DNA from 4 places in the Bradyrhizobium sp. IC4059 genome. Region 3 is predicted to be linked to each of the others. Evidence: predicted binding sites of a transcription regulator. Region 3 holds the regulator's gene; each other region holds the start of a gene.

Region 1 (7,486 bases), on a different contig from region 3:
GATAACACCTATCCGATGCTGGGACAGCTGACGCTGGCACCAAAGCTGCCGATGGCCGATCTGCTCGCCGAGCGTGACGGCGCGTTCGGTGCCGCCGCCGATCCGACGCTGCTGGCGCGGCTTTCGCTCAAGACCGGCGACCGCGTCACGATCGGGTCCGCAACGTTCCAGATCCGCTCCACCGTCGAGGCCGAGCCGGACAAGCTCGCCGGCGGCATCGGCTTCGGGCCGCGCTTTCTGATCAGCGAGGCGGCCTTGCGCGCCACCGGCCTGATCCAGCCCGGCAGCCTGGTGCGCTGGGTCTACCGGGTCAAGCTGCCGGAGGCCGCGAACAACGAGCGCGCCACCGAAGCCTTCATCGCGGATGCGCGCAGCGCCGCGCCGCAGGCCGGCTGGGAGATCCGCAGCCGCTCCAACGCCTCGCCGCAGCTCGAGCGCAACATCAACCGCTTCACGCAGTTCCTGACGCTGGTCGGCCTTGCCGCGCTGCTGGTCGGCGGCGTCGGCGTCGCCAATGCCGTCAAGAGTCACATCGACCGCAAGCTCGAGGTGATCGCCGCCTTCAAGGCCGTCGGGGCCACCGGCCGGGACGTGTTCGGCATCTACCTGGCGCAAGTGGTCCTGCTGGCCGCGATCGGGTCCGTGATCGGCCTGGCGCTCGGCGCCGCGATGCCCTTTGCGATCGTTGGCCTGTTCGGCAAGCTGTTGCCGCTGCCGGTGGTGCCGGCCGTGCACACCGACGAGCTCGCGCTGTCCTTCCTCTACGGCCTCCTCACCGCGCTCGCCTTCGGCCTGTGGCCGCTCGCGCGCGTGCACGACGTGCCGGTAGCCGCGCTGTTCCGCGACACCATCAGCTCCGAATGGCACCGGCCACGCGCGAGCTATCTCGTGTTCATGGCCGTCGTGATCGCACTCCTCATCACGGTCGTGATCGGCCTGTCGTTCGACAGGCGCATCGCCGCGGTGTTCGTGGCCTCCTCAGTGGTCGTGTTCGCCTTGCTGCGCGGCATCGCCGCCCTGCTGATGACGATCGCACGACGGCTGCCACGGACGCGGCTGCCGATGCTGCGGCTTGCGATCGCCAACATCCACCGGCCGGGCGCGCTGACGCCGTCCGTCGTGCTGTCGCTGGGGCTCGGGCTCGCCGTGCTCGTCACCATCACCCAGATCGACGGCAATCTGCGCCGGCAGTTCCTGGCGGCGCTCCCCGACCAGGCGCCATCGTTCTTCTTCATCGACATTCCGAGCGCGCAGGCCGAGCAGTTCGATGGGTATCTGCGCCAGATCGCCCCCGGCGCCAGGATCGAGGACGTGCCGATGCTGCGCGGACGCATCGTCGCCGCGCGCGGGGTGCGCGCCGAGGAGCTCAAGCCGACCACGGATTCCGAATGGGTGCTGCAGAGCGATCGCGGCCTGACCTACACCGCCGAGCTGCCGAAGGGCTCCAAGGTGGTCGAGGGCGAATGGTGGCGCGCCGATTATTCCGGCCCGCCGCTGGTCTCGATGGAGAAGAAGATCGCCGACGGGCTCGGCCTCAAGCTCGGCGACGAGGTGGTGGTCAACGTGCTCGGCCGCGACATTCCGGCCAAGATCAGCAATTTGCGCACGATCGACTGGCAGGGTCTCGGCATCAATTTCGTCCTGGTGTTCTCGCCCAACGCCTTCAAGGGCGCGCCGCACACCCATATCGCGACGCTGACGGAAGCGGGCGGAAAGGCGGCGGGCGACGGCAAGATCATCAAGGAGGTCGCCGACGCCTATCCGATGGTGACGAGCGTGCGCGTGCGCGAGGTGATGGAGACGGTCGGCTCCGTGGTGACCAATCTGGCCCTGGCGATCCGCGGCGCCAGCGCCGTGACGCTGATCTCCGCGATCCTGGTGCTGGGCGGGGCGCTCGCCGCCGGCCACCGCCACCGCGTCTATGATGCGGTAATCCTCAAGACCCTCGGCGCGACGCGGCTGCGGCTGCTCGGCGCCTATGCCCTCGAATACCTGCTGATCGGCCTTGCCACCGCGGTGTTCGGGGTGATCGCGGGCAGCATCGCGGCCTGGCTGATCGTGACGCGGCTGATGACGCTGAGCTTCGTCTGGCAGGCCGGCAGCGCCGCCGGCGTGGTCGCCGCCGCGCTGGTCGTGACCGTCGGGCTCGGGCTTGCCGGCACGCTGCTGGCATTGAACAAAAAGCCGGCGACGGTGTTGCGAAATTTGTGACAAAATGTAGCGGCAGATCGTGCCGGGCGGAATCGGCCCGGTTTCGGCGATTAACCACGCTACCGGTCAGCTTCGCGTCAGGATTGACGCCGAGGGCGACATTCAGCCGCGCGTGGAAGGTTGCGGCGAATGTGTTAGTTTCCCACATATCGGATGGGTTCGGAGTCCCGATTGTGAGCCAAAATTCAGTCGGCTGGCAGCGGTCTCCGAGATAGAATTTGACGAACCGGCGGCATGGCGACCCTCGTGCCGGACCGGACCAACCAACGGGAATTCGACCATGTCGGACCTAGACCGTAACTACGCTTCTCCTTTCGGCAGGGCCGCCGGGCGTGTTGACGCCGCGACGGTCGATGCCGGCCTGCGCGCCTATATGCTGCGCATCTACAACTACATGAGCATTGGCCTGGCCATCACCGGCCTTGCCGCGCTCGGCGTCTACATGGCCGCCGTGACCGACGTTCCGACGGCGGACGCCGTCCGCGTCGGCAAGGTGTTCCTGACACCGTTCGGCTACGCCATGTTCGTCAGCCCCCTGAAGTGGCTGTTCATCCTGGCGCCGCTCGCGATGGTGTTCGTGATCTCGGCGGGCATCAACCGTCTGGCACCCTCGACCGCCCAGATCCTGTTCTGGGTGTTCGCGGCGCTGATGGGCATCTCGCTGTCGTCGATCTTCCTGGTGTTCACGCACACCTCGATCGTGCGGGTGTTCTTCATCACCGCGGCGACCTTCGGTGCGCTGAGCCTCTACGGCTACACCACCAAGCGTGACCTGACCGGCATGGGCTCGTTCCTGTTCATGGGCCTGATCGGCATCGTTCTCGCCAGCCTGGTGAACCTGTTCCTGGCCAGCTCGATGCTGCAGTTCATCGTGTCGGTGGTCGGCGTGCTGGTGTTCTCGGGCCTGACCGCCTGGGATACCCAGCGGCTGAAGAACGACTACATCTACGGCTATGCCTCGGCCGGCGGTGACGTCGCAGAGCGTTCGGCCATCACCGGCGCACTGTCGCTGTACCTGAACTTCATCAACCTGTTCACGCTGCTGCTGCAGCTCCTCGGCCAGCGCGAGTAAGCTCTGAGACGAGAGAACGGACACGAACCCCGGCCGAAAGGCCGGGGTTTTTGTTTTGAGGGTACGGCCTCTCCCCGTCATTGCGAGGAGCTCGCGACAAAATTGCGCAGCAATTTTGCGCCGATGCGACGACGCAATCCAGAGCCCCTCCGCAGATGCATTTCTGGATTGCTTCGCTGCGCTCGCAATGACGGGTGTGGAGGCAGCGCAGCCTCTTCCGGCCCCTCAGGGAACGCTCTATCCTTCCCCCATGTCCGCACCCGATATCAGGCCCACCACCGAGGCCGACCTCCCCGCCGTCACCGCCATCTACCAGCAGGCCGTCCGCGAGGGCACGGCGACGTTCGAGCTGGAGCCGCCCGACCTCTCGGAAATGACGCGCCGCTATCGCGCGCTGATCGACGGCGGCTATCCCTATTTCGTCGCCATGCTGGACGGCCGCGTGGCCGGCTATGCCTATGCCGGCGCCTACCGGCCGCGGCCCGCCTATCGCTTCACGGTGGAGAACTCGATCTATCTCGATCCGTCCTTCCACCGCCGCGGCGTCGGCTCAATGCTGCTGGAACGGCTGATCGTCGAATGCGAAGCGCGCGGCTTTCGCCAGATGATCGCTGTCATCGGCGATTCCGCCAATGCCGGGTCGATCGGCGTGCACACAAGGTGCGGCTTCAAGATGATCGGCACGCATCCCAGTGTCGGGCTGAAATTCGGCCGCTGGCTGGACACCGTGATGATGCAGCGCGACCTCGGCGAGGGCGCAAGCACGGTGCCGGGGAAGTAGTTCATCCGTCATTCCGGGGCGATGCACAGCATCGAACCCGGAATCCATTGAACGGCAGGGGCGGTGGAGGGAGGGATGGATTCCGGGCTAGCGACTTCGTCGCGCCCCGGAATGACGATCGATGGTTCGGCTAAACCACCGCCAGTTTGCGATCGATCACCAGCAGCACCCGCTCGAGCTCGTGGCCGCGACGCAGGATCAGGCCGGTCGCCGAGATCACGCTGTACATGCCCTGCTTGCGCGCCAGGCGCGGGTCCTTCTCGATGCGATAGATCGGCACTTCCGAGGCGCGGCGATAGACCGAGAACACGGCGCGGTCCTTCAGGAAGTCGATGGCATAGTCGCGCCATTCGCCGTCGGCGACCATGCGGCCGTAGAGATTGAGAATCCGGTGCAGCTCGAGCCGGTTGAACGTCACCCGGTTCGGCTGCGCATGCGCCGCGGCAGGACGCGCCGCCGCGCGCTGCTCGCTCGGATCGGCATCCTCCGACGTCAGACTCATGGGAAGCGCCTCCTCATCGCACGGCTACCCGCGTCCGCCAAGATCGTCCCGGAACCGCGTTCGTGACAATTGCATGATTGCGCCAACCGTTCCGCATCGCAAGGGGCTCGACCCATCGAATCGGCGTCGCATCAGGGCACACGCAAGGGTGGAACTCCGTCGCGGCAAACCGTCACGGGATCGTTAGCAGGAATCATAGTATCGCCGCTTTTCTGCCAACCGCCTGCCGCCCTGCACTGCGAAAAGGGTGACGTGCGTTGACCCGGTCCTTTCGGTTCCGGATTCCTCAGCCCCCAGCCCCCCGGGGTCGAACAGGATCGGGTCTGTACGCACGACAAGGAGGGCCAACGCAAGTTGGTCCTTTTTTGTTTGTGCCGAGATGTTTCCGGGTCCGCCGTCATTCCCGGGCGCGCGAAGCGCGAGCCCGGAATCCATTTACCATCACACAAGCTGAGAAATGGATTCCGGGTTCGCGCCAAGAGGCGCGCCCCGGAATGACGAGCATCAATTGCTGAGACGTTCTGCCTGCTTCAATGCAGCGACGTGTAGGCCGCACCCAGCATCGGGCCCGGTCGCTCGCGGCTGCCGTCCTGGACGTAGACCACCGCGCCGTCGACGCCGTCGCGCGTGAGGTTCTCGATCGGCACCGTCCAGCTCTCCGGACGGCCGGTCCAGTCGCCGACCTTGAGCAGGCTGCGCACCACGTTGTGATAGGTGACCTGCTGCCCCTTGTTCTCGCCGCGGGTGATCGCGATCGGCACCGACTTCGCGATCGAGCAGATCCAGACCTCTCCGCGCGAGACCGTGGGCTCCTTGCTTGCGGCCACCGACACGTTGATCTGCTTGCCCGAGAGCGACATCGTCACCGGCACGCTCATCACGCCAGTGCCCTTGTCGGTCTTGCCGATCGCGTTCTCGATGCCGGTGCGATCGCTGCCGATGACATGGGTGGAGCCGTTGACCACGACCTGCGGCGTGTAGACCTCGCGGTCGCCGCGCATGCGCGAATAGGCACGCTGCCGTGCAGAGAAGCGCGAATCCGCCAGTGTGTCCTTCCAGCCGAGATAGTCCCAATAATCGATCGGCATGCTCAGCGCGATGACGGAGGGGTCCTTGGAGAGATCGCCGATGATCTGGTCGGCGGGCGGGCAGGAGGAGCAGCCCTGCGAGGTGAACAATTCGACGACGGCGCGGGGTTCAGCTTCGGCAGGACGAATGACGGCGATGATCGCACATATGCCGAGAGCTCCCGACCAGAGGGCGCCGGACCAACGTGGAATCAGATGGGAAGCCGTCATTGTCGTCATGTCGAACGCCGCACACCGTTGCTCTCAGAGGGAAATCTTATCGCCGGATGGTCACCGTAGTCTTACGGGGCGCGGTACATTCATCCATCCGGGCCACCGTCCAAAGGGAGGTTTTCCGCCGGGCGGGCCCATCTGAAGCGTACCGCAAACGCGCGAAGGCGGCCTTTGATAGGCCGCCTTCGTTAAGGCTTCTACTCACTTCGCAGTGAGCCATCATTCACAAATCCGCGTTTACGCCGCGAGCTTGCGCAGCACGTAGTGCAGGATGCCGCCGTTGCGGTAGTAGTCGAGCTCGTCCAGCGTATCGATGCGGCAGAGCAGCGAAACGCGCTGCAGCGAACCGTCGCCGGAGACGATCTCCGCGGTCAGCTTCTGGCGCGGCTTGAGGTCGCCGACGAGGCCGCGGATGGTCACCTTCTCGTCGCCCTTTAGCCCAAGCGACTGCCAGGAGGTGCCTTCCTCGAAGGTCAGCGGCAGCACGCCCATGCCGACCAGGTTGGAGCGGTGGATGCGCTCGAAGCTCTGGCAGATCACGGCGCGCACGCCGAGCAGGCGCGTGCCCTTGGCGGCCCAGTCGCGCGAGGAGCCGTTGCCATACTCGGCACCGGCGAACACCACCAGCGGCACCTTCTCTTCCTGGTACTTCATCGCGGCGTCGTAGATCGACATCTGCTCGCCGTCGGGCCAGTGCTTGGTCAGGCCGCCCTCGGGGATGTTTCCGTCCGCGCCCTTCAGCATGAAGTTCTTGATGCGGATGTTGGCGAAGGTGCCGCGCATCATCACTTCATGGTTGCCGCGACGCGTGCCGTACTGGTTGAAGTCGGCCGGACGCACCTGGTGCTCGCTGAGATATTTGCCGGCGGGCGAGGTGAGCTTGATCGAGCCGGCCGGCGAGATGTGGTCGGTGGTGATCTTGTCGCCGAACATGGCGAGGATGCGCGCCTCGACGATGTCGGTGACCGGCTCCGGCTCCTTCTTCATGCCTTCGAAGTAGGGCGGGTTCTGCACATAGGTCGAAGACATGTTCCAGCGATAGGTCTCACTCTCGACTGTCTTGATCTTGCGCCAGTTGGTGTCGCCCTTGAACACGTCGGCATACTTCTTCTTGAAGATCGACGCGGTCACGAACTTCTTCATGAAGGCGTTGATCTCCTTGGTCGTCGGCCAGATGTCCTTCAGGTACACCGGCTTGCCGTCCTTGCCCTCGCCGAGCGGCTCGGTGGCGAGGTTCTTGGTGACGCTGCCCGCGAGCGCGTAGGCGACCACCAGCGGCGGCGAGGCCAGGTAGTTCGCCTGCACATCCGGCGAAACGCGGCCTTCGAAGTTGCGGTTGCCGGAGAGCACGGCGGCCGCGACGACGCCGTTGTCGTTGATCGACTTCGAGATCTCCTCAGGCAGCGGACCGGAATTGCCGATGCAGGTGGTGCAGCCGAAGCCGACCAGGTTGAATCCGACCTTGTCGAGATCGGGCTGCAGACCGGAATTGGCGAGATATTCCGCGACCACCTGGCTGCCCGGGGCGAGCGAGGTCTTCACCCACGGCTTGGCCTTGAGGCCCTTCGCAGCCGCATTGCGCGCGAGCAGGCCGGCACCGATGAGCACGCTCGGGTTCG
Region 2 (7,486 bases), on a different contig from region 3:
ACGGCAAAGTCGCCGTGCTCGCACGCGCGGCGGAATTCGTCGGGACTGACCGCGATATTGTCTTCATCGGCCGAGGACGCACGCGTCACGATGCGGCGCGGGAAGACGATGTCGGGATCGTCGCTGCAAGCCGCCTGGGCCAGCCGCAGCAAGGTATCCTTGCCGGCGCCGCTGGGGCCGACCACGAGCACGAGCCGGCCGGGGCCGATCGCACCCGTCTCGCCTTCGCCCGTGGCCGCCATCTCGCTCATGCGACGCGGTGTCCTTCGCGCCAGACGCTGCGGACCACGGGAACGTGGCCTGCGACATGGACGCGGATCAGATCGGCGCGCTTGCCGGTCGCGACCTCGCCGCGGTCGGTGAGGCCGACCGCTTCGGCGGGCGCTTTCGTCACGGTGCGGACCGCGGCCGGAAGGCTGATCGCGGGCACATGCTCGGGCAATTGCAACGCGGCCATCAAAAGGCTCGACGGAATGTAATCCGACGACAGGATGTCGAGCAGGCCCTCGCGGGCGAGATCGACCGCGGCGATGTTGCCGGAGTGCGAGCCGCCGCGCACCACGTTCGGCGCGCCCATCAGGATGTCGATGCCGGCCTGGTGCAGGCCGCGCGCGGCCTCAAGCGTGGTCGGGAATTCCGCGACGGAGACGCGGTCGCGCACGGCGTCCGCGACGTTCTCCTCGGTGGTGTCGTCGTGGCTCGCTAGCGGAATGTTGTACTGATGCGCCAGCGCTACGATCTCGCGCATGTTGGCCGCGGCGTAGAGCCTCTGATACTCGAAGCGCTTTGCGAATAATTCGTCGAGCTCGGCATCGGTCTTGCCGCCGCCCTTGCCGCGGTAATAGTCGCGCAGCTTGACCTCGTCGCGAAACTGGCGTTGGCCCGGCGTGTGGTCCATCAGCGACATCAGCTTGACGTCGGGACGGTCGATCAGCTCCTTGGCCTCCTCGACCACGCTCGGCATCGGGATCTCGCAGCGCAGATGCAGGAAGTGATCGGCGCGCAGCAGGTTGGCCTCGCGCGCGGTGGTGATCGCGGCGGCGAGCACGCCGGCGCGGCCATCGACCTCCTCGGCGCCGTCCTCGCGCCAGACCCGGAGCGAATCGAACACGGTGGTGATGCCCGAGGTCGCGAGCTGGCCGTCATAGGAGATGACGGCGGCGACAGGATTCCAGAACACCTTTGGCCGCGGCACGTAATGCGCCTCGAGATGGTCGGTGTGGAGTTCGATCAGGCCGGGCATGATCAGATCGCCGCCGGCATCCTCGGCACCCGCGGGCGCAGTCCCCTCGCCGATCTCCGCAATGCGGCCGTCGGCAAGCGCGAGCCAGCCCTGTTCGATCACCCGGTCAGCCAGCACGATCCTGGCGTTGGCGATCACGGATTCCTTCTTCATTTCCCCATTCCTTCAGGCCGCGGCGGCAAAGCCGGTGACGTCGACGATGCGGTCGGCAATCAAATGACGGATTTCGTCGTCATGGACAATGGCAACCATGGCGACGCCCTGACGTTTCTTTTCAGCGACCAGCTCGACCACCACGGCGCGATTGACCGCATCGAGCGAGGCGGTCGGCTCGTCCAGCAGCAGGATCGGCAGCTCCGAGATGAAGCCACGGGCGATGTTCACGCGCTGCTGCTCGCCGCCGGAGAAGGTCGCGGGGGGAAGCTGCCAGAGCCGCTCGGGGATGTTGAGACGATGCAGCAGCTCGCCGGCGCGCGCCTGTGCCTCAGTCCGGCTCATGCCATTCGCGATCAGCGGCTCCGCGACGACGTCGATGGTGGCGACGCGCGGCACCGCGCGCAGGAACTGGCTGACATAGCCGATGGTGGAGCGGCGGATGTTGAGCACCTGGCGTGGCTCGGCGGTGGCAAGATCGACCACTTTGCCGCGATGGCGGATGCCGATGCAGCCGCTATCGCAGCGATAATTGCCGAAGATCATCTTCAGGATGGACGACTTGCCGGCGCCCGACGGCCCCGACAGCACGACGCACTCGCCTGGATTGACCTGGAAGGTCACGCCGCGCACGACAGGCAGCTCGATGCCGCCCTGCAGGTGCATCGTAAAGGTCTTGCCGGCGTCAGTGATGTCGATCATGGCGGTCATTGGAAAGCTCATATCGTGAAGTTCATGGCGGCAGGATCGAGGAGACGAGGAGCTGGGTATAGGGCTCGCGCGGGTCGTCGAGCACCTGGTCCGTGAGACCGGTCTCGATGACGCGGCCGCCTTTCATCACCATCACGCGGTGCGACAAGAGGCGCGCCACCGCGAGATCGTGGGTGACGATGATGACGGCGAGGTTCAGCTCGGCGACGAGGCTGCGCAAGAGATCGAGCAGGCGCGCCTGCACCGATACGTCAAGGCCGCCGGTCGGCTCGTCCATGAACACGAGCCGCGGCTCGGTAACGAGGTTGCGGGCGATCTGGAGGCGCTGGCGCATGCCGCCGGAATAGGTGCGCGGCGCATCGTCGATGCGCGCGACGTCGATCTCGACGCGCGTCAGCCAATCCGACGCGGTCTCACGGATGCGGCCGTAGTGATTCCACCCCACCGCCATCAGCCGCTCGCCGACATTGGCGCCGGCCGAGACTGCCATGCGCAGGCCCTGCGCGGGGTCTTGATGCACAAAGCCCCAATCGGTGCGGAACAGGAAGCGGCGCTCGGCCTCGCCGAGCGTCGTGAGATCGCGGGTGACGCCATCACGCATCCGATAGGACACATGGCCTGCACTCGGCGCGAGCTGGCCCGACAGCATTTGCAGCAGCGTCGACTTGCCCGAGCCGGATTCGCCGACGATCGCCAACACCTCGCCGGGATAGAGCGAGAACGACACGTCGCGACAGGCATTGATGCGGCCGAACGACTTGCTGAGGGATTTTGCGACCAGCAGCGGCTCGTCGTTCTCGACCAGATTCTGATCAGCCATTCGCGGCCTCCTGCGCCTTATCCTTGTACGGCGCGGCACTGAGGCTGCCGTGATGGCCGGCGGCCTGGCGGCCCTCGCAATAATCCGTATCCGAGCACACGAACATGCGCCCGCCCTTGTCGTCGGTCACGATCTCGTCGAGATAGGAATTCTCCGCGCCACAGAGCGCGCAGGGCGCGTTGAAGCGGTAGGGCTCGAACGGGTGATCCTCGAAATCGAGCGACACCACCTGGGTGTAGGGCGGGATGGCGTAGATGCGCTTCTCGCGGCCGGCGCCGAACAATTGCAGCGCCGGGGAATTGTCCATCTTGGGATTGTCGAATTTCGGCGTCGGCGACGGGTCCATCACATAGCGCGCGTTGACCTTCACCGGGTAGGCATAGGCCGTGGCGATGTGGCCGAAGCGTGCGATGTCCTCGTAGAGCTTCACATGCATCAGGCCGTATTCGGCGAGCGCGTGCATGCGCCGCGTCTCGGTCTCGCGCGGCTCGAGGAAGCGCAACGGCTCGGGGATCGGCACCTGATAGACCAGCACCTGGTTCTCGTTCAGCGCCGTCTCGGGGATGCGGTGACGGGTCTGGATCACGGTTGCCTCGTCCGTCGCCGTCGTGGTCGCAACGCCCGCGGTCTTGGCGAAGAATTTGCGGATCGAGATCGCGTTGGTGGTGTCGTCGGAGCCCTGGTCGATCACCTTCAGCACGTCCTGCGGCCCCAGGATCGCGGCGGTGACCTGCACGCCGCCGGTGCCCCAGCCATACGGCATCGGCATTTCGCGACTGGCGAACGGCACCTGATAGCCGGGGATGGCGATCGCCTTGAGGATCGCGCGGCGGATCATCCGCTTGGTCTGCTCGTCGAGATAGGCGAAGTTGTAGGCGGGCGCGTTCATTCCGCGGCCTCCTTCATGGCATCGGGCGCATTGGCATCGGCAAACTCTTGCCGCAACTTTCGGAGCAGGCCGAGCTCGGACTGGAAGTCGACATAGTGCGGCAGCTTTAGGTGCTCGACGAAGCCGGTCGCCTGCACATTGTCCGAATGCGACATCACGAACTCCTCGTCCTGCGCCGGGGCCAGCGCCTCCTCGCCGAGCTCACGGGCGCGCAGCGCGCGATCGACCAGCGCCATCGACATGGTTTTGCGCTCGCTCTGGCCGAAGGCGAGGCCATAGCCGCGGGTGAAGCACGGCGCCTCGGTCGCGGAGCCCTTGAACTGGTTGACCATCTGGCACTCGGTCAGCTCGATCGCCCCGAGCGGCACGGCAAAGCCGACGTCTTCCGCGACGAATTCGACCTCGACCTCGCCGAAACGGATCTCGCCGACGAAGGGATGGTTGCGGCCGTAGCCGCGCTGGGTGGAATAGCCCATCGCGAGCAGAAAGCCTTCGTCACCACGCGCGAGGTTTTGCAGGCGCAAATCACGGTCCGCGGGGAAATTCAGCGGCTCGCGGGTGAGATCGCCGACGCTGGCGCCGTCCTCGGCTTCCGGCGATGCTTCGATCAGCCCGTCGCGGCCGAGAATGTCTGTCACGCGCGGCGTCGGCGCGGTGGAGGCTTCGGCCGCAGCCGGCCTCTCCGGCACAAAACCTTGGGCGAGCGATGGATCGAGCAGGCGGTGCGTGTAGTCGAAGGTCGGACCCAGGATCTGGCCGCCGGGAATGTCCTTGAAGGTCGCCGACACCCGCCGCTGCACCCGCATGATGCCGGTGTCGACCGGCTCGCTGGCACCGAAGCGCGGCAGCGTGGCGCGGAAGGCGCGGACCAGGAAGATCGCCTCGATCAAATCGCCGCGCGCCTGCTTGATCGCAAGCGACGCGAGCTCGCGGTCATAGAGCGAGCCTTCGCTCATGACGCGATCGACGGCCAGGCCGAGCTGCTCCGAGATCTGGTCGAGCGTGATTTCCGCAACGCTCTGGTCGCCGCGCCGCTTATGCGCGAGCAGGCGATGGGCGTTCTCGATGGCGCGTTCGCCGCCTTTGACTGCGACATACATGCTTCTAGCTTCCCTTGCTCACGACGCGCGTGGTGCGGGGGATCGCGACCACAGCGTCATCGGCGACCAGCACCACATCGATGCCGCGCGGAAACAGCGCCTCGTTGATATGCAGGCGCTCGAACAGGTCGAAAGGCTTGATCGACGCCTGCAGCGTGGCGACACCGTCAATGCCGGGGCCGCGCAGTTCGAAGCTGCGCCCGGCGGCGAGGCTGTCGACCTGGATGACCACCGTGGTCGAACGGTCCGGATACTCGCTGGTGCCGAACGCGAAGCGCTCGAGCGCAGGCAAGGCGCCGCCGTCACTGATGAGCGCGAAGGAAGCGATCGACGAATCCTGCACGACCGGCGCGCCGGTGTGGAACTTCAGCCACTTCGTCACGTCCGAGCTTTCCGCCATCCGCGCATCGAGCCAGAGCGGCGTGTCGTGATCGAACAGCGTCAGCGCGATCGCGGCGGTGCCGCGCATCATCGGCCCTGGCGCCCCCGCCATCGGCACGATGCGCTGGACCGAGCCGGGCCGCGCCATGGCGTCCATGACCGAGCGAAACGTCGATTGCGCCGACAGCACCTTGTCGGCGAAACCCGGCGGCAGTTCCGCAATCGTGGTCATGATCTCACCCCTCACCGCGCACCATGGTGTAGAAATCAACCTTCGTTGCGGCGGCCGCTGCCGCCGCCTGCTTGCGCCTGACCATAAGCTGCTCGCGCAACGGCGCGATAACGTCGCGCTCCACCGCGCCGCCGAAATCGCGGGACTGCACCAGCGCATCGCACAGCGCGATCAGCCGCGCCTTCTCACCGTCGCGGCCGAGCGTGTAGCCGAACCCGACCTCGCCGCTCGCAAGCCGCACCGCGGCGCGCGACACCGTGGCTTCGCCGAGATTGAACGGCGCGCCGTCGCCGCCGACCCGGCCGCGCAGCATGACGAGGCCGTTCTCCGGCGTGCGCAGATCGTGGTGATCCGGGAGAGACAAGTTGCGGAGGCGAGCGGCGATCTCGCCCGCCTCCGCGTGCGCCAGCACCGCCATTGCGGCCTTGCGCTGGGCTTGCTGGTCGTTGTGCTGGGTCACCTGGTCCACCGAGCTTTTTGACAGAACTTGCCGCGTCGAAGTTGTCTATTATAATAGACAACTTCATACGGACGCGCCATGACTGTTTCGTGACAATGCTGTGATTTCTGGAGTAGGTTTCCCGCGACATGAGCATGCAGGACACAGCCTCCTCGGGCGTCGCGCTATGGCGCCTCGTGGCCGATGGCATCGAGCGCGGCATCGCCGACGGCCGCTTTGCGGCCGGCGACAAATTGCCGGGCGAGATGGAGATCGCCGAAACCTATCGCGTCAACCGCCACACCGTGCGGCGCGCGTTGGCAGCCCTCGCCGAGCGCGGCCTGGTGCGCGCCGAGCGCGGCAGCGGAACCTATGTCGAGGCGCAAAAGCTCGCTTATCCCCTGCGCTCGCGCACGCGCTTCTCCGAGATCGTCGGCGCCGATGGCCGCGAGCCGCATGGCCGGCTGATCGAGGCGACCGATGACGTCGCGACGCGCGAGCTCGCACGGGAGCTGGGCCTTAAGACCGGCGCGCCCCTGGTGCGGATCGAGGCGATTCGCCTCGCCGACCGCACGCCGATCTGTGTTTCCACCACCTGGCTCTCGGCGGAGCGGTTTCCGGAGGCGGGCGCCGTGTTCGCGGCAACGCGCTCGATGACGAAACTGCTGGAGCATTTTAGCGTGCGCGACTATCGCCGCGGTGCGACGCGAATCACCGCCGGCATCGTCGATGCGACCGACGCCGCACGACTCGACCTGGCGCTCGGGCGGCCGATCCTGGTGGTGGACGCCACCGACCACGATCTCACGGGCAAGCCGCTGGTGACGAAGCACTCGCGCTTTGCGGCAGAACGTGTGGAGTTTCTGGTGGAGAACGCTTAGATCAGAGCGTTTTCCAGCGAAGCCTGCCCTCGGACTTGATCCGGGGTGGAAACGATTTGCGTCGAGAAAACGCGTCAAAACAAAAATCAGAGCTCCGTTCCGATCCAATCGGAACGGATAAGACTGCAGCACGACGTTAGGCGACCGTCCGCTTGCCGATGATCGCGAAGCGCAGCTTGCCGGAAATCCAGTCGATCGACGATACCGTTATCAGGATTAGGAGGATCAGAAACGATACCTTCTGCCATTCCAGCACCCGGATCTGTTCGGCAAGCTGAAGGCCAATGCCGCCAGCGCCAACGATTCCGATGATCGTCGCCGATCGCGTGTTCGACTCGAAATAGTAGAGCACCTGGCTCAGCAAGACCGGGAATACCTGCGGCAGCAATCCGAACCGGACGCTGTGGAGATGGCTGCCGCCCGATGACCGAACGCCTTCCGCGGGGTTCTTGTCGGCGACCTCGATCGCTTCCGAGAACAGCTTGCCGAACGTTCCGAAATCGCTGCAGATCACGGCCAGGATGCCGGCAAACGGCCCCAGCCCCACGACGCCGACCCAGATCAGTGCCCAGATCAAGGTATCGACTCCACGGATGGTATCGAGGCCACGACGGGTCAATAGGCGGATGATCCGGTT
Region 3 (7,486 bases):
GATCCTCGCCCCCGGCGAGCGCTTCGAATACACCTCCGGCGTGCCGCTCTCGACCGCCTCGGGCTTCATGACCGGCCGCTACCAGATGGTCAGCGAAACCGGCGAGCGTTTCGAGATCGACGTGCCGACGTTTTCGCTGGACAGCCCCGACAACAAGCGGGTGTTGAATTAGAGAGGCGAGTTCGCCGTAACACTCACAACTGTCATGCCCCGGCTTGACCGGGGCATCCAGTACGCCGCGGCCTCTCGTTTCGATCAGCATCGTCTCGGAGTACTGGATCGCCCGATCAAGTCGGGCGATGACACCGCGCGTGTGGCACTGCTCCACTCGACATTGCGAGTGCAGCGACGCGGGTAGGCTCAGGCGTCCTCGACGCCCGCCTCGTGCGGCGTGAACTGGTACACCGACGAGCAGAACTCGCAGGTGACGACGACCTTGTCGTCCTTGACCATGGCGGCGCGGTCGTCGTGCGAGAAGCTCTTGAGCATCGCGGCGACCGCATCGCGCGAGCAGGAGCACCGCGCCTCGAGCACCTGCGGATTGAACACGCGCACACCGCGCTCGTGGAAGAGGCGGTAGAGCAACCGCTCGCCGGAGAGCTCGGGATCGATCAGCTCGACGTCTTCGACCGTCTCGATCAGCGAGCGTGCCTCGACCCAGGCATCGTCTTCCGCGACGCTGTGCACTTCGGTGCCGTCGGGCGCATCGCCGGGATGCAAGTCCGCCTGCCGCGCGCGCTCCGGCGCCTTCGGCAGAAATTGCATCAGCATGCCGCCGGCGCGCCAGCGATGCTTGCCGCCGTCGCTCGAGCGCCACTCCTCGCCGACCGCGAGGCGCACGCGCGTCGGGATCTGCTCGGAGCGCAGGAAATATTCGTGGGCGGCGTCTTCCAGGCTGCCGCCGTCGAGCGCAACCAAGCCCTGGTAACGGCTCATGTCGGGGCCCTGGTCGATGGTCATGGCGAGATGGCCGCGGCCGAGCAGCGTGCCGGAATCCTTGGCCGTGCCCAGGCGCGAGGCGTCAAAGCGCGCATAGGCGCGCAGGCGGTCCGGGGCCCTGTAGTCGACCACCAGGAACGACACCGGACCGTCGGTCTGGGCCTGAAGAATGAAGCGGCCCTCGAATTTCAGCGTCGAGCCGAGCAGCGTCGTCAGCACGATGGCCTCGCCGAGCAGCTTGCCCACGGCTGCGGGATAATCGTGCTTGGTGAGGATGTCGTCGAGCGCGGGGCCAAGCCGCACCAGGCGCCCGCGCACGTCAAGCGCGTCGACCTCGTAAGGCAGCACGGCGTCATCGATCGGAACCGATGATGGCGCGCGAACCGGGCCTTCAGGCCCGGTGTTCATGTCAGGAGACTGGGAAACCATGGCGCTTTATCTGGGGTGGTTCGATGCAAATTGAAAGAGGCACGCCCGCATTCCGTCGTCCGCGGAACGACGAGTGCGTAGCCCGGATGGAGCGCAGCGCAATCCGGGGGGTCTTTCCACGCGTTGAGAACCCCGGATTTCGCTGCGCTTCATCCGGGCTACAAGAAGGCTACTTCACCGCGTCGAAGCACCAGGCCAAGATGCCCTTCTGCGCGTGCAGGCGGTTTTCGGCCTCGTCGAACACGACCGATTGCGGCCCGTCGATCACCTCGTCGGTGACCTCCTCGCCGCGATGGGCCGGCAGGCAATGCATGAACAATGCGTCCGCCTTGGCCAGCGACATCAGCTTGGCATTGACCTGGTAGGGCTTGAGCACGTTGTGGCGGTGCTCGCCCTCCTTGTCGCCCATCGACACCCAAGTGTCGGTGACGACGCAATCGGCGCCGCGCACGGCGGCTTCCGGATCGGTGCCGAGCACGATCGGCGCGCCCGTCGCCTTGATCCAGTCGCGCATGGCCTTTTTCGGTGCGAGCTCCGGCGGCGTTGCGACATTGAGCTGGAATTTGAAGCGCTCGGCGGCATGGGCCCAGGACGCCAGCACGTTGTTGTCGTCGCCGGCCCAGGCCACCGTCTTGCCCTCGATCGGGCCGCGATGTTCCTCATAGGTCATGAGGTCGGCCATCACCTGGCAGGGATGCGAACGCCGCGTCAGGCCGTTGATGACGGGCACGGTGGCGTTGGCCGCAAGCTCCAGCAGCGCATCGTGGTTGAGGATGCGGATCATGATGGCGTCGACATAGCGCGACAGAACCCGCGCGGTGTCGGCGATGGTCTCGCCGCGGCCGAGCTGCATCTCGGCGCCGGTGAGCATGATCGCCTCGCCGCCGAGCTGGCGCATGCCGACGTCGAACGAGACGCGGGTGCGGGTCGAGGGACGCTCGAAGATCATCGCCAGCGTCTTGCCCTCGAGCGGCCTGACCGGCTGCTGCGCCTTCTGCTTCGCCTTCATCGCCGAAGAGGCGGCGAGCATGCTCTTGAGCTCCGAGAGCGGCAGCTCGTTGATGTCCAGGAAGTGCTTGGGAGCTTTGTTGGGCGTCGTGCTCATCAGCTTGCCGCCCGCTTGGTCTGGCTGGAGGAGATCGCAGCGCAGGCGCGCTCTAACCGGCCGACGCTGTCCTCGATCTCCGCTTCCGTGACGATCAGGGGCGGCAGGAAGCGCACGACATTGTCGCCGGCCCCGACGGTGAGCAGCTTTTCGGCGCGCAGCGCCGCGACGAGATCGCCCGAGGGCACCACCGCCTTGATACCGATCAGCAGGCCCTCGCCGCGCACCTCGCTGACGATTTCGGGATGACGATCGATCACGGAGGCGAGCTTCTGCTTGAGCAGCAGCGACATCTTCTGCACGTGGTCGAAGAAGCCGGGCTTGAGCATGACATCGAGCACGGCGTTGGCAGCCGAGATCGCGAGCGGATTGCCGCCGAAGGTGGAGCCGTGCGAGCCGGGCCCCATGCCGGCCGCCGCGTCCGCGGTCGCCAGCACCGCGCCGATCGGAAAGCCGCCGCCGAGCGCCTTGGCGAGCGACATCACATCCGGTGTGACGCCGGTGCGCTTGTAGGCAAAGAGCTCGCCGGTGCGGCCCATGCCGGTCTGCACCTCGTCGAAGGCGAGCAACAGGCCGCGCTCGTTACAGAGTTCGCGCAGCGCCCTCAGGAAGGCGTGAGGTGCAGAACGAACGCCACCCTCGCCCTGGATCGGCTCGATGAGAATGCCGGCGGTGTGCGGACCAATCGCCTTCTTCACGGCGTCGAGGTCGCCGTGCGGCACCTGATCGAAGCCGTCCATCGGCGGACCGAAGCCCTCGAGATATTTCGCAGAGCCGGTGGCGGCGAGCGTCGCCAGCGTGCGGCCATGGAAGGCACCCTCGAAGGTGATCATGCGGTAACGTTCCGGATGCCCCTTGGAGAAGTGATGGTGGCGCACCAGCTTGATCACGCCTTCCAGCGCCTCGGCGCCGGAATTGCAGAAGAACACGAAGTCCGCAAAGCTCTCATTGCAGAGGCGGCTTGCGAGCTTCTCGCCGTCAGGGCTCTGGAACAGGTTCGACATGTGCCAGAGCTTGGTCGCCTGCTCCTGCAACGCCTTGACCAGCGCGGGATGGACATGGCCGAGCGCATTCACCGCGACACCCGAGGTGAAATCGAGATAGCGATCGCCGTTGGTCGCGATCAGCCAGCAGCCTTCGCCGCGCTCGAAACCGAGGTCGGCCCTGGCGAAAACGGGGAGCAAATGCGGCGCTGCGCTGTTAGTCATGACGTCACTTGAATGTTGCGGACGGTGTGAGGCATGCATTGCGCGACGCACCATCGACCGGCCCCGGAAAACGAAACGTGCCGCCTTTTAAGGGCGGCACGTGGCACTATCTTATGCCTGGCAAGACGGGTGTCAATGCCGCCCGGAAAGCCTCGCGAAACGCTGATTCCGTAGTCTTGCGGTGCCGATTTTGCGGGTTTTTCACCACGGAACATGTGGAAGCGAGTCGGCGGACTCTTGCGCGGGAGTCACGCCATATTGTAGCGTTTGGACTGTCAGATACGACATCTCGTGCAGCAGTTCTGATCCCAGAAGTCCTCATGTACCGGCGTAAACGTTCGGGCGTCTTGAGCGCGCCCGGCGAGCCTTAAGGGATTCTGACGGCACGGGTTTTTCAAGGCTAAAGCATTCGCTGCGAAGGCCCCAGGATGGCAGGCGCGCAGCGAGGGAAAGGGTGCAATGACGGTTTTGACCTGGTCCGATGATCGCGTCGAGCAGCTGAAGAAGCTCTGGGAGGCCGGACTTTCGGCCAGCCAGATCGCGGCGGAGCTCGGCAATGTGACCCGCAATGCCGTGATCGGCAAGGTGCACCGGCTCGGCCTGTCCGGCCGCGCCAAGAGCCCTTCATCGGCAGCGCCGCGGCCGCGCAAGGCACGGCCCGCGCAGCATATGATGCGGGTGACCCGCCCCGTCGCGCGCGGCAACACCGCGTTGGCGCAGGCCTTCGAGGTCGAGTTGGAAGCCGAGCCGGTTACCTACGACAACGTGGTGCCGATGAGCCAGCGGCTGTCGCTGCTGGAATTGAACGAGGCGACCTGCCACTGGCCGGTCGGCGATCCCTCGAGCCCGGATTTCTTCTTCTGCGGCGGCAAGGCGCTCTCCGGCCTGCCCTATTGTGCCCAGCATTCGCGCGTGGCCTATCAGCCCGCAGCGGATCGCCGTCGCGCAGCACCGAAACCGGGCACGCGGTGAGCTTGCGGAATTCCCTGATCGCCAAGCTTTGATCGCCAAGCTTGATCGCCAAGACTGCAGCCGTCATACGATGACGGCTCCCAATCGCCCGGTGTCATCCCCGCGAATGCGGGATCCGTAACCGCGGGGCGCAATCGTTGCGCGAGATGGTCACCCCGAGTCTTCGCCAAACCACGTCCTGTGGCTAATCGCGAACAGCGCAAGCGCTCGCGCTGAGATCCCGGGCTCACGCTGCGCGCGCCCCGGGATGACGGCCGAGATCGGCGCCGCAGTTCGCCAAACCAGCTGTCGCTGGCGCCTTACGTCTGCTCAGCCTTCGCGAAGCGATCGTCCAGCGCGTAGCCGGCGCCGCGGACGGTGCGGATCGGGTCCTGCTCGCGGCCAAGATTGAGCAGCTTGCGCAGGCGGCCGATATGCACGTCGACGGTGCGCTCGTCGATGTAGATGTCGCGGCCCCAGACGCTGTCGAGCAGCTGCTCGCGCGAGAACACGCGGCCGGGATGCTCCAGGAAGAACTCCAGCAGGCGATATTCGGTCGGACCGAGATCGATCGGCCGGCCCGAGCGCGCCACGCGGCGCTTGTCGCGGTCGAGCTCGATATCGCCATAGGCGAGCACGGTGGCGAGGCGCTCGGGACTCGCACGCCTGAGCAGGCCCTTCACGCGCGCAAGCAGCTCCGGCACCGAGAACGGCTTGACGATATAATCATCCGCGCCGGTCGCGAGCCCGCGCACCCGTTCGCTCTCCTCGCCGCGCGCGGTGAGCATGATGATCGGCAGCTGCTTGGTCTCGGGGCGGGTCCGAAGCCGCCGGCACAGCTCGATGCCTGACAGGCCCGGCAGCATCCAGTCGAGCACGATCAGATCGGGAATGTGCTCCTTGAGGCGGGTGTCGGCGTCATCGCCGCGCATCACCGTCTCGACGTCATAGCCGTCGCCTTCGAGGTTGTAGCGAAGAAGCTCGGTGAGAGCTTCCTCGTCCTCAACCACCATAATGCGTGCGCCCATGTGGTCGTAGCTCCTTAAGTCGTCAGGTGTTCGGCACCGTCGTGGCGAAGGTCGTCATGTCGCCCTTCGGCCGCTTGTCGGTGATCGCCTGGCCCTCGATCATGTAGAACACGGTCTCGGCGATGTTGGTGGCGTGGTCGCCGATCCGCTCGATGTTCTTGGCACAGAACATCAGGTGGATGCAGAACGAGATGTTGCGCGGATCCTCCATCATGTAGGTGAGGAGCTCGCGGAACAGCGAGGTGCAGATGGCGTCGACTTCTTCGTCGCCCTTCCACACCGCCATCGCCGCCGGCAGGTCGTGCGCGGCATAGGCGTCCAGCACCGACTTGACCTGCTGCTGCACGAGGTCGGTCATGTGCTCCAGGCCGCGGAACAGCTTGAGCGGATGGAAATCCGTCTCCAGCGCCGCGACGCGCTTGCCCATGTTCTTGGCGAGATCGCCGATGCGCTCGAGATCGGTCGCAACGCGCATCGCGCCGACGATCTCGCGCAGGTCGACGGCCATCGGCTGGCGGCGGGCGATGGTGAGCACGGCGCGCTCCTCGATGCGCTTCTGCAGCGCGTCGAGCTCGACGTCGGTGGCGACGACGCGCTGGCCGAGCGCGACGTCGCGGCGGATCAGCGCGTCGACGGAATCGACGATCATGCGCTCGGCGATGCCGCCCATCTCGGCGACCAGGCGGGTGAGCTCCTGAAGGTCGCTGTCGAAAGCCTTTACGGTATGTTCAGAACCCATGTTCCGTCTCCTCAGCCGAACCGGCCGGTGATGTAATCCTGCGTGCGCCGATCGCTCGGCGACGTGAAGATCTTGCTGGTGTCGTCGAACTCGATCAACTCGCCGAGATACATGAAGGCGGTCTTGTCGGAAACGCGCGCCGCCTGCTGCATGTTGTGGGTGACGATCGCGATCGTGTAGTTCTCGGACAATTCCTGGATCAGCTCCTCGACCTTGGCGGTCGAGATCGGGTCGAGCGCCGAGCAGGGCTCGTCAAACAGGATCACCTCGGGCCGCACCGCGACGGTGCGGGCGATGCAGAGGCGCTGCTGCTGGCCGCCGGAGAGCGACAGGCCGGAGGCATTGAGCTTGTCCTTGACCTCGTTCCACAGCGCGCCACCGCGCAGCGCCTTCTCGACGCGGTCGTCCATCTCGGACTTGGAGATCTTCTCATAGAGACGAATGCCGAAGGCGATGTTCTCGTAGATCGTCATCGGGAACGGCGTCGGCTTCTGGAACACCATGCCGACCCGGGCGCGGAGCAGGTTGAGGTCGAGCTTGGGGTCGAGGATGTTGGTATGGTCGAGCAACAGCTGACCGTCGGCGCGCTGGCCCGGATAGAGGTCGTACATCCGGTTGAAGATGCGCAGCAGGGTGGACTTGCCGCAGCCGGACGGGCCGATGAACGCCGTGACGCGGTTGGTGCCGAGCGCCAGGTTGATGTTCTTCAGCGCGTGGTGGTCGCCGTAGTAGAAGTTGAGGTTGCGCGCCGTGACCTTGGCGGGCGCCTCGGGCAGGGGCTGCGAGCCGGGATGAACGGTCGGTGCGCTGACGGAAACAGACATTTCACTCATTTTGCAGTCCTCTCGGCGCCAAGGATGCGCGCGCCAATGTTAAGGGCAAGCACGGTCAGGGTGATCAACAGCGCGCCGCTCCAGGCGAGTTGCTTCCAATACTCGTAGGGGCTCTGCACGAAGTTGTTGATGGTGACAGGCAGGTTCGCCATCGTCTTGTTCAGGCCGAGGCTGAAGAACTGGTTCGACAGTGCCGTGAACAACAGCGGCGCGGTCTCGCCGGCGACGCGGGCGGTCGCCAGCAGCACGCCGGT
Region 4 (7,486 bases), on a different contig from region 3:
CGAGTTGCTCGCGCGGCTGTCGCGCGAGTTTTCCAACATCCGCTATTTCAAGATCGAGGTGCCGGGCGCGGCCTCGAAGCTCCGCAGCCTGATCGAGGCGGGCGGCAAGGACATCGAGGGCCCCTGGGACGGCGAGGAGGCGATCACGCTGCTCGCCGATCTCGACGCCGGCGCCACCGGCGCCATGACCGGCGGCGGCTATCCCGACGGCATCCGCCAGATCATCGATCCCTATTTCGCGGGCGATCGCGAAAAGGCGAAGGCCGCCTACGAGCGCTGGCTGCCGCTGATCAACTACGAGAACCGCCAATGCGGCCTGATCGCCTGCAAGGTGATGATGCAGGCCGGCGGCGTGATCAAGTCGGAGGCGGTGCGCCATCCGCTGCAGCCGCTGCATCCGGCGACGCGCGCCGGGCTATTGGAGCTCGCCAAGGAGCGCGACGCGTTGGCGCTCAGGTGGGGGAAGTAATTCTCTCCCCCGTCATTGCGTGAAGCTGTCGTAGGGTGGGCAAAGCGAAGCGTGCCCACCAACTTGCGCGCCCGCGGGAAGAGCGGTGGGCACGGCGCTTTGCGCCTTTGCCCACCCTACGAAGGCTGCGAGGAGCGACTTGTGCGCCCTCGCTCGAAATGAACGAGGGATGCCCATTTCGCCTGAAGGCGTCGAATTAGCGCGTTCCGGGCCGTTCCCCATAGCCCCGCGATGGCATAATGTACGCGCGCCAACCGGCGCCTTGCGGAGATTCCCAGGACATCGCGCAACAGCTCTTCTTTTGCCACTATCCCGAGCCAGGTTGGTGCAAACCGACAGAACAGGGAGGCAGTGCCATGACGATGAGGCCGGATCCTACCTTTCACGCATCGCCCAAGCTTGCGATGGAAGCGCCTGCGGAGAATTTTGCTTACACCTTGCTGCTCAGTCCGGATTTCTCAAAGCCGGATGCTCTCGCGGTCATCGACGTCAAGCCGGGATCGCCGACCTATAGCCAGATCGTCCATACCGTAGCGATGCCCAACAAGGGTGATGAGTTTCATCATTTCGGCTGGAATGCTTGCTCCTCCGCCCTGTCGCCGCTCTCCGGACACGCCTTCATCGAGCGGCGCTATCTCATTATCCCCGGGCTGCGCTCGTCGCGGATCTACGTGATCGATACCAAGCCCGATCCGACGAAGGCCAAGATCCACAAGATCATCGAGCCAGAGGAGGTCTTCAAGAAGACCGGCTACTCGCGACCGCACACGATCCATTGCGGGCCGGACGGCATTTACGTGAGCACGCTGGGTGGCGGCGGCAAGGACGGCACCAACGGACCTCCGGGCGTCTTCATCATGGATTGCGAGACGTTCGAAGTTCTTGGACGATGGGAGATCGACCGTGGCCCGCAAACGCTGCATTATGATTTCTGGTGGAATCTGCCGCGCGATTACATGGTGACGAGCGAATGGGCGTTACCGCCGCAGTTCGAGAACGGGATCGTCCCGGAAGATCTGCTTGCGAACAAATATGGCCATCGCCTCCACTTCTGGGACCTTCGCGCCCGTCGCAACGTCCAGACCATCGACCTCGGCGCCAATCATCAGATGGCGCTGGAGGTGCGCCCCGCGCACGATCCGGTTCGCGAGTACGGCTTCGTCGGTGTCGTGGTCGACACCACCAACCTCGAAGCGTCGATCTGGACCTGGTGGCGCGAGGGCGGAAAATTCCATGCCGAGAAAACGGCGACGATCCCTCCCGAACCCGCGCCCAAGGAGAAGCTGCCGCCGCTGCTGCAGGGATTTGGCGCCGTGCCGCCGCTGGTGACGGACATCGACCTGTCGATGGACGACCGGTTTCTCTATGTCTCGTGCTGGGGCACGGGTGAGATGCGCCAGTACGACGTCAGCGATCCCAGAAAGCCGAAGCTTGCGGGCTCGGTCCACATCGGCGGCATCGCGCGCCGCACGCCCCATCCGAACGGCAAGCCCTTTGCGGCGGGTCCGCAGATGGTCGAGATCAGCCGCGACGGCCGGCGCGTGTACTGGACCAATTCGCTCTATTCCACCTGGGACGACCAGTTCTATCCCGACGGGGTTCCGGGTGTGGAAGTCATGGCCAATGTCGGTCGGAACGGCGGCCTCGAACTCGACAAGGACTATTTCGTGAGCTTCCCCGACGGATATCGTGCGCACCAGATCAGGCTCGAGGGCGGCGATTGTTCGACGGACTCATTTTGCTACCCGTCGGTCTAGATGGGACGCAGGCGAGCCCGGCCCTTGGCTGGCTGTGGCTCGCGCTTGTTGCGAGCGGTCTCTACCACGGGGTCAATCCGGGAATGGGATGGCCGCTCGCCGTTTCGGCCGGGCTCATGGACAAGAGCCCCCTCGCGCTCTTCCGTGCATTGTGGGCTCTGGCGGCCGGGCACCTCCTGGCAACACTTCTCGTGCTGCTGCCGTTCGCCTTCCTGCTCGTACTGGCCGAATGGCAGCGTCCAATCCAGATCGGTGCGAGTCTTCTCGTCATCGGCTTTGGCGTCTACCGGCTGATCGACCGGCGTCATCCGCGCGCGCTGGCACGAATTCCGCCGACGCAATTGGTGCTCTGGTCATTTGCCGTCGCCATCGCTCACGGCGCTGCCCTGATGCTCGTGCCGATCTATCTCGGGCTCTGCCAGGCCTTCGAGCTCGATGCCGGCCATCAGGCGGCGGGCGCGCTGATGACGGCAAATCTCGGGATGGCGGTGCTGGTGTCGCTGGTGCACGTTGCCGCCATGGTCGGCGCCGGCGGATGTCTGGCGTGGCTGGTCTACCGCCATCTGGGACTGAGGTTCGTCTCGCGAAGCTGGTTCAACCTGGATGCAGTCTGGGCGACCAGCCTCGTTCTGGTTGGCGCAGTGGCGCTCGCTTTCAATCTTGCGGCCTCGCGCTGAGGTCTACCGCACCAAAGCCCACTCGCCGATGATGCGAAACCGCGCCTTGGCATCATCCTGCTTGAACAGGGCAATGCGATCGATCGCGAGCGTCTCGATCCCCAGCGCCGCAAACCGTGTTCGCAGCATCTGAAGGATCGGCCCGCGCCGCTCCGCATCCAGCCGCCCCGTCAGCGTCATGTGGAAGCGGAATTCTTCCATCACGTAAGGATAGCCCCAGCGGTCGAGATAATCGCGCTGCCGCTCGCTGAGCTTCTCCGGCTTGCGCCGAGCGCGATCTTCCGCCGTCAGCGCGGCGCGAAACGGGTCGAACTCGCGAACGCAATCAGCGGCAAGTTGCTGGAGCGTTTCCATCGGCTCGGCCGGAATAACGGCAATGAAGCCGCTGATGGCATCGACCATCGGTCGGATTGCCGGGATAGGCCGTGTCTTGCCCGCGAACGCCTCGCAGGCGGCCAGCAGCTCGGCTTCGGTCTTGCCGGGCGCCAGCGCCATCGGCGCCTTCAGCGTGGCGTGAAAGCCGTACTTGCGGGGATCGGCGCTGAGCTCGCGCCAGTCGGGCGCGGCGTGCAGCGCCTGCTCTGGAAACGAAATCTCGCCGCCGCTGTAGGCGTCATAGCCGAGCAGCTCGGCGCCGAAGCGGGAGAGGGCGCTGTTGCGGCCTGCGGCAAAATAGATCGCGTAGCGGGGGAAACCTGTCATTGCCTCAGCATAACCAATTTACGCCGCGACGACAGTCTCGCGCGGGGCCGCCACTGCGGTGAGCAGCCGCGTCGCGTCGGTGAGATGCACGAGCCTGCCGCCTGAGATCACCGCGATCAGCCGCGGCCGCAGCTTCACGTTGTCGTCGACGAGGAGAATGTCTGCGCGGCGTCCCTCCGCGAGCAGGCCGCGATCGGTGAGGCCGGTCGCGCGCGCCGGGCCGGCGGAGACCAGATCCCAGGCCTGAGCCAGAGGCACCACGCCATCGGCGGCCAGGCGGAACGCGGCGAGCAGCTGCGCGGGATAATAATAGTCAGACGCCAGCACCGAGCAGAGCCCCTTGGCGATCATGTCGGAGGCCCTGGTCCAGCCGGTGTGGCTGCCGCCGCGCACGACGTTCGGCGCGCCATAGACGATGGCATCGCCGTGGCTGGCCGCAGCCTGCGCCGTCTCCTCGTTGATCGGAAACTCCGCGATCAAGGCGCCGAGCTCGCGAAAGTCCCGGCGCATCGCCGGGCTCGAATCGTCGTGCGAGAGCATCCGCACCTCGGCCCCGCGGGCCGCAGCGGCCAGGCGTGACACCGAGGCGGGCACCTCGTCGGCGCGCGAGACCACGCGCTCGACCAGCCGGTCGAATTCTTCACTCGACAGACCGGTGCGCTCCACCATGCGGTTGCGCTTGCGTGGGTTGGAGATGTCGGCAACGACGCCGTCCATATGATCGTTGAAGGCGAACAGGTCGACGCGGCCCTCGCTGAGCCACTGTGCGATCTCCGCTTCGGCATCGAGATTGAAGGTCTCGTGCCGCAGGTGGAAGCGGGTGTCGGCAGCGAACTGCGGACGCTGCCGCTCGATCGCCTCCATCAGGCCGCGCGCATTGTCGGCGCTTCGCAGGCCCGGCTCCCACGAGCAGGTCGTGGCGTGAAACACGGTGGTGATGCCGTTGCTGATCGCCTGGCGGTCGCTGTCGGCGAGCGCGACGTCGATCGGAAAGTCGACGCCGGCGCGCGGCATCATCTGCCGCTCGAAGGCATCGCCATGCAGATCGACGATGCCGGGCAGCACCAGCAGGTCACGGGCATCCAGTGCCAGCCGCGCCCGGCCGCGAGAAGCATCGACCTCTGCAATGTCTGTTCCGGAGACGAGAAGAGAGGTTTCGACGAGCTCGGCGCCGATCAGGGCCCGGCCGCCTTCGATGAATATGTCTGTCACGCGACCGCGCTTCGTTTGCTGGCAGGAGAATTGGCGAGTGAGCTCGCTTTTGCTTCGTATGCCGAGAGGAAATCTTCAATCCCGAGCTTGCGGAAATTGGGCAGCGCCTCGCGCAACTTGTCGTGATCCCAGTCCCACCAAGCAAGCCTTGCGAGCCGTCCGGCGATCTCCTCCGAGAATCGCCGCCGCACGATGCGGGCCGGATTGCCGGCGACGATGCTGTAGGCCGGCACGTCCTTGGTGACGATCGCGCCGGCGGCGATCACCGCGCCGGTGCCGATGTTGCGGCCCGGCAGCACGATCGCGCCATGGCCGATCCAGACGTCATGGCCGATATGAACGTGATGCCGGCGGCGCCAGTCGAAGAACTCGAGATCGTCGCTCTCACCTTCGAAATAGGCGCTGGATCGGTAAGTGAAATGCGCCTGAGTGGCGCGATGCATCGGATGGTTGCCGGGATTGATGCGGGTCATCGCCGCGATCGAGCAGAACTTTCCGATGGTGGCGTAGGTGATCTGCGCATCGTTCACGACATAGGAATAATCGCCCATCGCGACTTCATGCAGGATCGTGCGCGCGCCGACTTCGGTGTAGGCGCCAAGCCTGGTCTCATGCAGCTTGGCCGAGGGATCGACGGTCGGCTGAACCGAAAGAGCTTTGGCGGCCATGTTGCATCCGAAGTGCGAGGGCGGGAGTCTTTCTTCGAGCGGCCGGATGACGGTGTCGTGACAATGAGATGACAGGGGATGACGTGCGTAGGATGGCCGCACTGCAGCAGCCTTGTCACACAAGTGTTAACCAAGGGCGTTAGCGGTTGGCTCCAGCTACTCTGGAGCCCCTCGATGCTGGTGGTTGAAGGCCTGACGTGTCGCTTCGGCGCGAAGGCCGCTGTGGACGATGCTTCGTTTCAAGTTTCCCCTGGCGGCTTCGTCGGGGTGATCGGGCGATCCGGCGCCGGCAAGTCGACATTGCTGCGGTCCATCAACCGCCTCATCGAGCCCTCCGAAGGCCGCATCCTGTTCGAAGGCGTCGACGTCACCGCGCTGCGCGGCAAGGAGCTGCGGCAGTGGCGTGCGCGGTCGGCGATGATTTTTCAGCAGTTCAACCTCGTCGGCCGGCTCGACGTCCTCACCAATGTGCTGATGGGGCGGCTGTCGACGGTGCCGACATGGCGGTCGCTGCTGCAGCTTTGGCCCGAAGAAGACAAGGCCATCGCGATGTCGGCGCTCGAGCAGTTCGACATGGCTGCCATCGCGGCCCAGCGCGCCGACCAGCTCTCGGGCGGTCAGCAGCAGCGCGTGGCGATCGCGCGGGCGCTGGTTCAGCAGCCCGACATTATCCTTGCCGACGAGCCGATCGCCTCGCTCGATCCCCGCAACACCAAGATCGTGATGGATGCGCTTCTGCGCATCAACAAGCATTTCGGTATCACCGTGCTCTGCAACCTGCATTCGCTCGATCTCGCCCGCAGCTATTGCGACCGCCTGATCGGCATGGCGGCCGGACGCGTGGTGTTCGACGGCGCGCCGGCGGCCTTGACCGATCATATCGCGCGCGAGCTGTACGATCTCGAGGCGAATGAAGTCATGGATGTTGCGCCCGCGGATGCATCGGTCGGCACAGCAGTTCCTGCCCTCCGCACGGTTGCCGTGGCCTGATCGCTGCTTCTTTAAATCGAGCCTAGCGCAGAGCCGGAACTCGACAGTTTCATAACCTTGAAATGGGAGACGTCATGATAGACCGTCGTACGATCGTTGCCGCTGCGGCGGCCCTGGCATTTTCAGTTTCAGCCGCTGCGGCGCAGGACTGGAAGGCGAAATATCCTGAGTTGATCTTCGCAAAAGTCCCCGACGAGAATGCCTCCGGCACCACCAACCGCTGGACGCCTCTGACGGAGTACCTGTCCCGCGAGCTTGGAACCAAGGTCACGCTGCGCATCGCCAACGACTACGCCGCGGTGATCGAAGGTCAGCGTGCAGGAAACATTCACATTGCGATGTACGGCCCGGCGTCCTACGCGCGTGCCTACATCATTGGCGCGAAGGTCGAACCGTTCGCGATCGAGGTGAACGGCGACGGCACCAAAGGCTATTACTCGGTTCTCTATGTCAAAAGCGATTCGAGCTACAAGGACATCAAGGACCTGCAAGGCAAGAACCTCTGCCTCGTCGATCCCAACTCGACTTCCGGCAACAACGTGCCGCGTTTCGCGATGAACAAGATGGGCATAGACCCGGAGAAGTTCTTCGCCAAGGTGGTCTACTCGGGGAGCCATGAAAACGCGGTGATCGGGCTTTCCCAGGGCACCTGCGACGCGGCGTTCAACTGGTGGAACGACGAGAAGGAATCGAACCTGCTCCGGATGGAACGGAAGGGCATGGCGAAGGCCGCGGATTTCAAGATCATCATGAAGTCCGAGCAGATCGTGAACTCGCCGATGGCCTATCTCAGCAGCCTGCCTGACGACCTCAAGGCGGCGATCAAGAAAGCCGTGCTGGAAATTGCGGTGAAGGACAAGGCGGCTTTCGACAAGATCTACGAGGGGAAGCAATTGCCCTACGTCGAGGTCGACCACAAGGCGTATGAGGCCGTGATCGAACTGACCAAGTTTGTCGACAGCATTCGTAAGCAGAAATCCTGAGGGAAACCAAGGGTTGGACAAGGCGGGC

What was found. The regulator PhoB, encoded in region 3, activates phosphate uptake and scavenging genes when phosphate is short. The targets are predictions, from matches to a motif close to TGTCATNNANCTGTCAT.
Region 1: I6F12_RS35045 (DUF2794 domain-containing protein) is a predicted target of PhoB. The motif match lies at 4,629-4,645, and genes of this name have one in related genera.
Region 2: phnF (phosphonate metabolism transcriptional regulator PhnF) is a predicted target of PhoB. The motif match lies at 6,068-6,084, and genes of this name have one in related genera.
Region 4: phnC (phosphonate ABC transporter ATP-binding protein) is a predicted target of PhoB. The motif match lies at 5,543-5,559, and genes of this name have one in related genera.

Annotation. Positions count from the first base shown of each region.
Region 1 is NZ_JADYVH010000019.1:11,294-18,779, reverse strand. Features, by position in the region: gene I6F12_RS35060 (FtsX-like permease family protein) at 1-2,211, shown strand, start outside; gene I6F12_RS35055 (Bax inhibitor-1/YccA family protein) at 2,492-3,283, shown strand; gene I6F12_RS35050 (GNAT family N-acetyltransferase) at 3,534-4,064, shown strand; gene I6F12_RS35045 (DUF2794 domain-containing protein) at 4,195-4,566, opposite strand; gene I6F12_RS35040 (DUF1223 domain-containing protein) at 5,097-5,873, opposite strand; gene acnA (aconitate hydratase AcnA) at 6,105-7,486, opposite strand, start outside.
Region 2 is NZ_JADYVH010000007.1:307,092-314,577, reverse strand. Features, by position in the region: gene phnN (phosphonate metabolism protein/1,5-bisphosphokinase (PRPP-forming) PhnN) at 1-251, opposite strand, end outside; gene I6F12_RS23400 (alpha-D-ribose 1-methylphosphonate 5-triphosphate diphosphatase) at 248-1,396, opposite strand; gene phnL (phosphonate C-P lyase system protein PhnL) at 1,409-2,107, opposite strand; gene phnK (phosphonate C-P lyase system protein PhnK) at 2,130-2,927, opposite strand; gene I6F12_RS23385 (alpha-D-ribose 1-methylphosphonate 5-phosphate C-P-lyase PhnJ) at 2,920-3,816, opposite strand; gene I6F12_RS23380 (carbon-phosphorus lyase complex subunit PhnI) at 3,813-4,916, opposite strand; gene phnH (phosphonate C-P lyase system protein PhnH) at 4,921-5,529, opposite strand; gene phnG (phosphonate C-P lyase system protein PhnG) at 5,534-5,998, opposite strand; gene phnF (phosphonate metabolism transcriptional regulator PhnF) at 6,118-6,849, shown strand; gene phnE (phosphonate ABC transporter, permease protein PhnE) at 6,986-7,486, opposite strand, start outside.
Region 3 is NZ_JADYVH010000009.1:188,040-195,525, forward strand. Features, by position in the region: gene apaG (Co2+/Mg2+ efflux protein ApaG) at 1-172, shown strand, start outside; gene I6F12_RS26510 (Hsp33 family molecular chaperone) at 361-1,368, opposite strand; gene argF (ornithine carbamoyltransferase) at 1,538-2,473, opposite strand; gene I6F12_RS26520 (aspartate aminotransferase family protein) at 2,473-3,681, opposite strand; gene I6F12_RS26525 (GcrA family cell cycle regulator) at 4,141-4,653, shown strand; gene phoB (phosphate regulon transcriptional regulator PhoB) at 4,953-5,660, opposite strand; gene phoU (phosphate signaling complex protein PhoU) at 5,683-6,399, opposite strand; gene pstB (phosphate ABC transporter ATP-binding protein PstB) at 6,411-7,232, opposite strand; gene pstA (phosphate ABC transporter permease PstA) at 7,229-7,486, opposite strand, start outside.
Region 4 is NZ_JADYVH010000007.1:298,329-305,814, forward strand. Features, by position in the region: gene I6F12_RS23315 (dihydrodipicolinate synthase family protein) at 1-469, shown strand, start outside; gene I6F12_RS23320 (selenium-binding family protein) at 826-2,226, shown strand; gene I6F12_RS23325 (hypothetical protein) at 2,310-2,903, shown strand; gene I6F12_RS23330 (DUF1045 domain-containing protein) at 2,907-3,605, opposite strand; gene I6F12_RS23335 (alpha-D-ribose 1-methylphosphonate 5-triphosphate diphosphatase) at 3,624-4,817, opposite strand; gene I6F12_RS23340 (chloramphenicol acetyltransferase) at 4,814-5,485, opposite strand; gene phnC (phosphonate ABC transporter ATP-binding protein) at 5,660-6,475, shown strand; gene phnD (phosphonate ABC transporter substrate-binding protein) at 6,550-7,458, shown strand.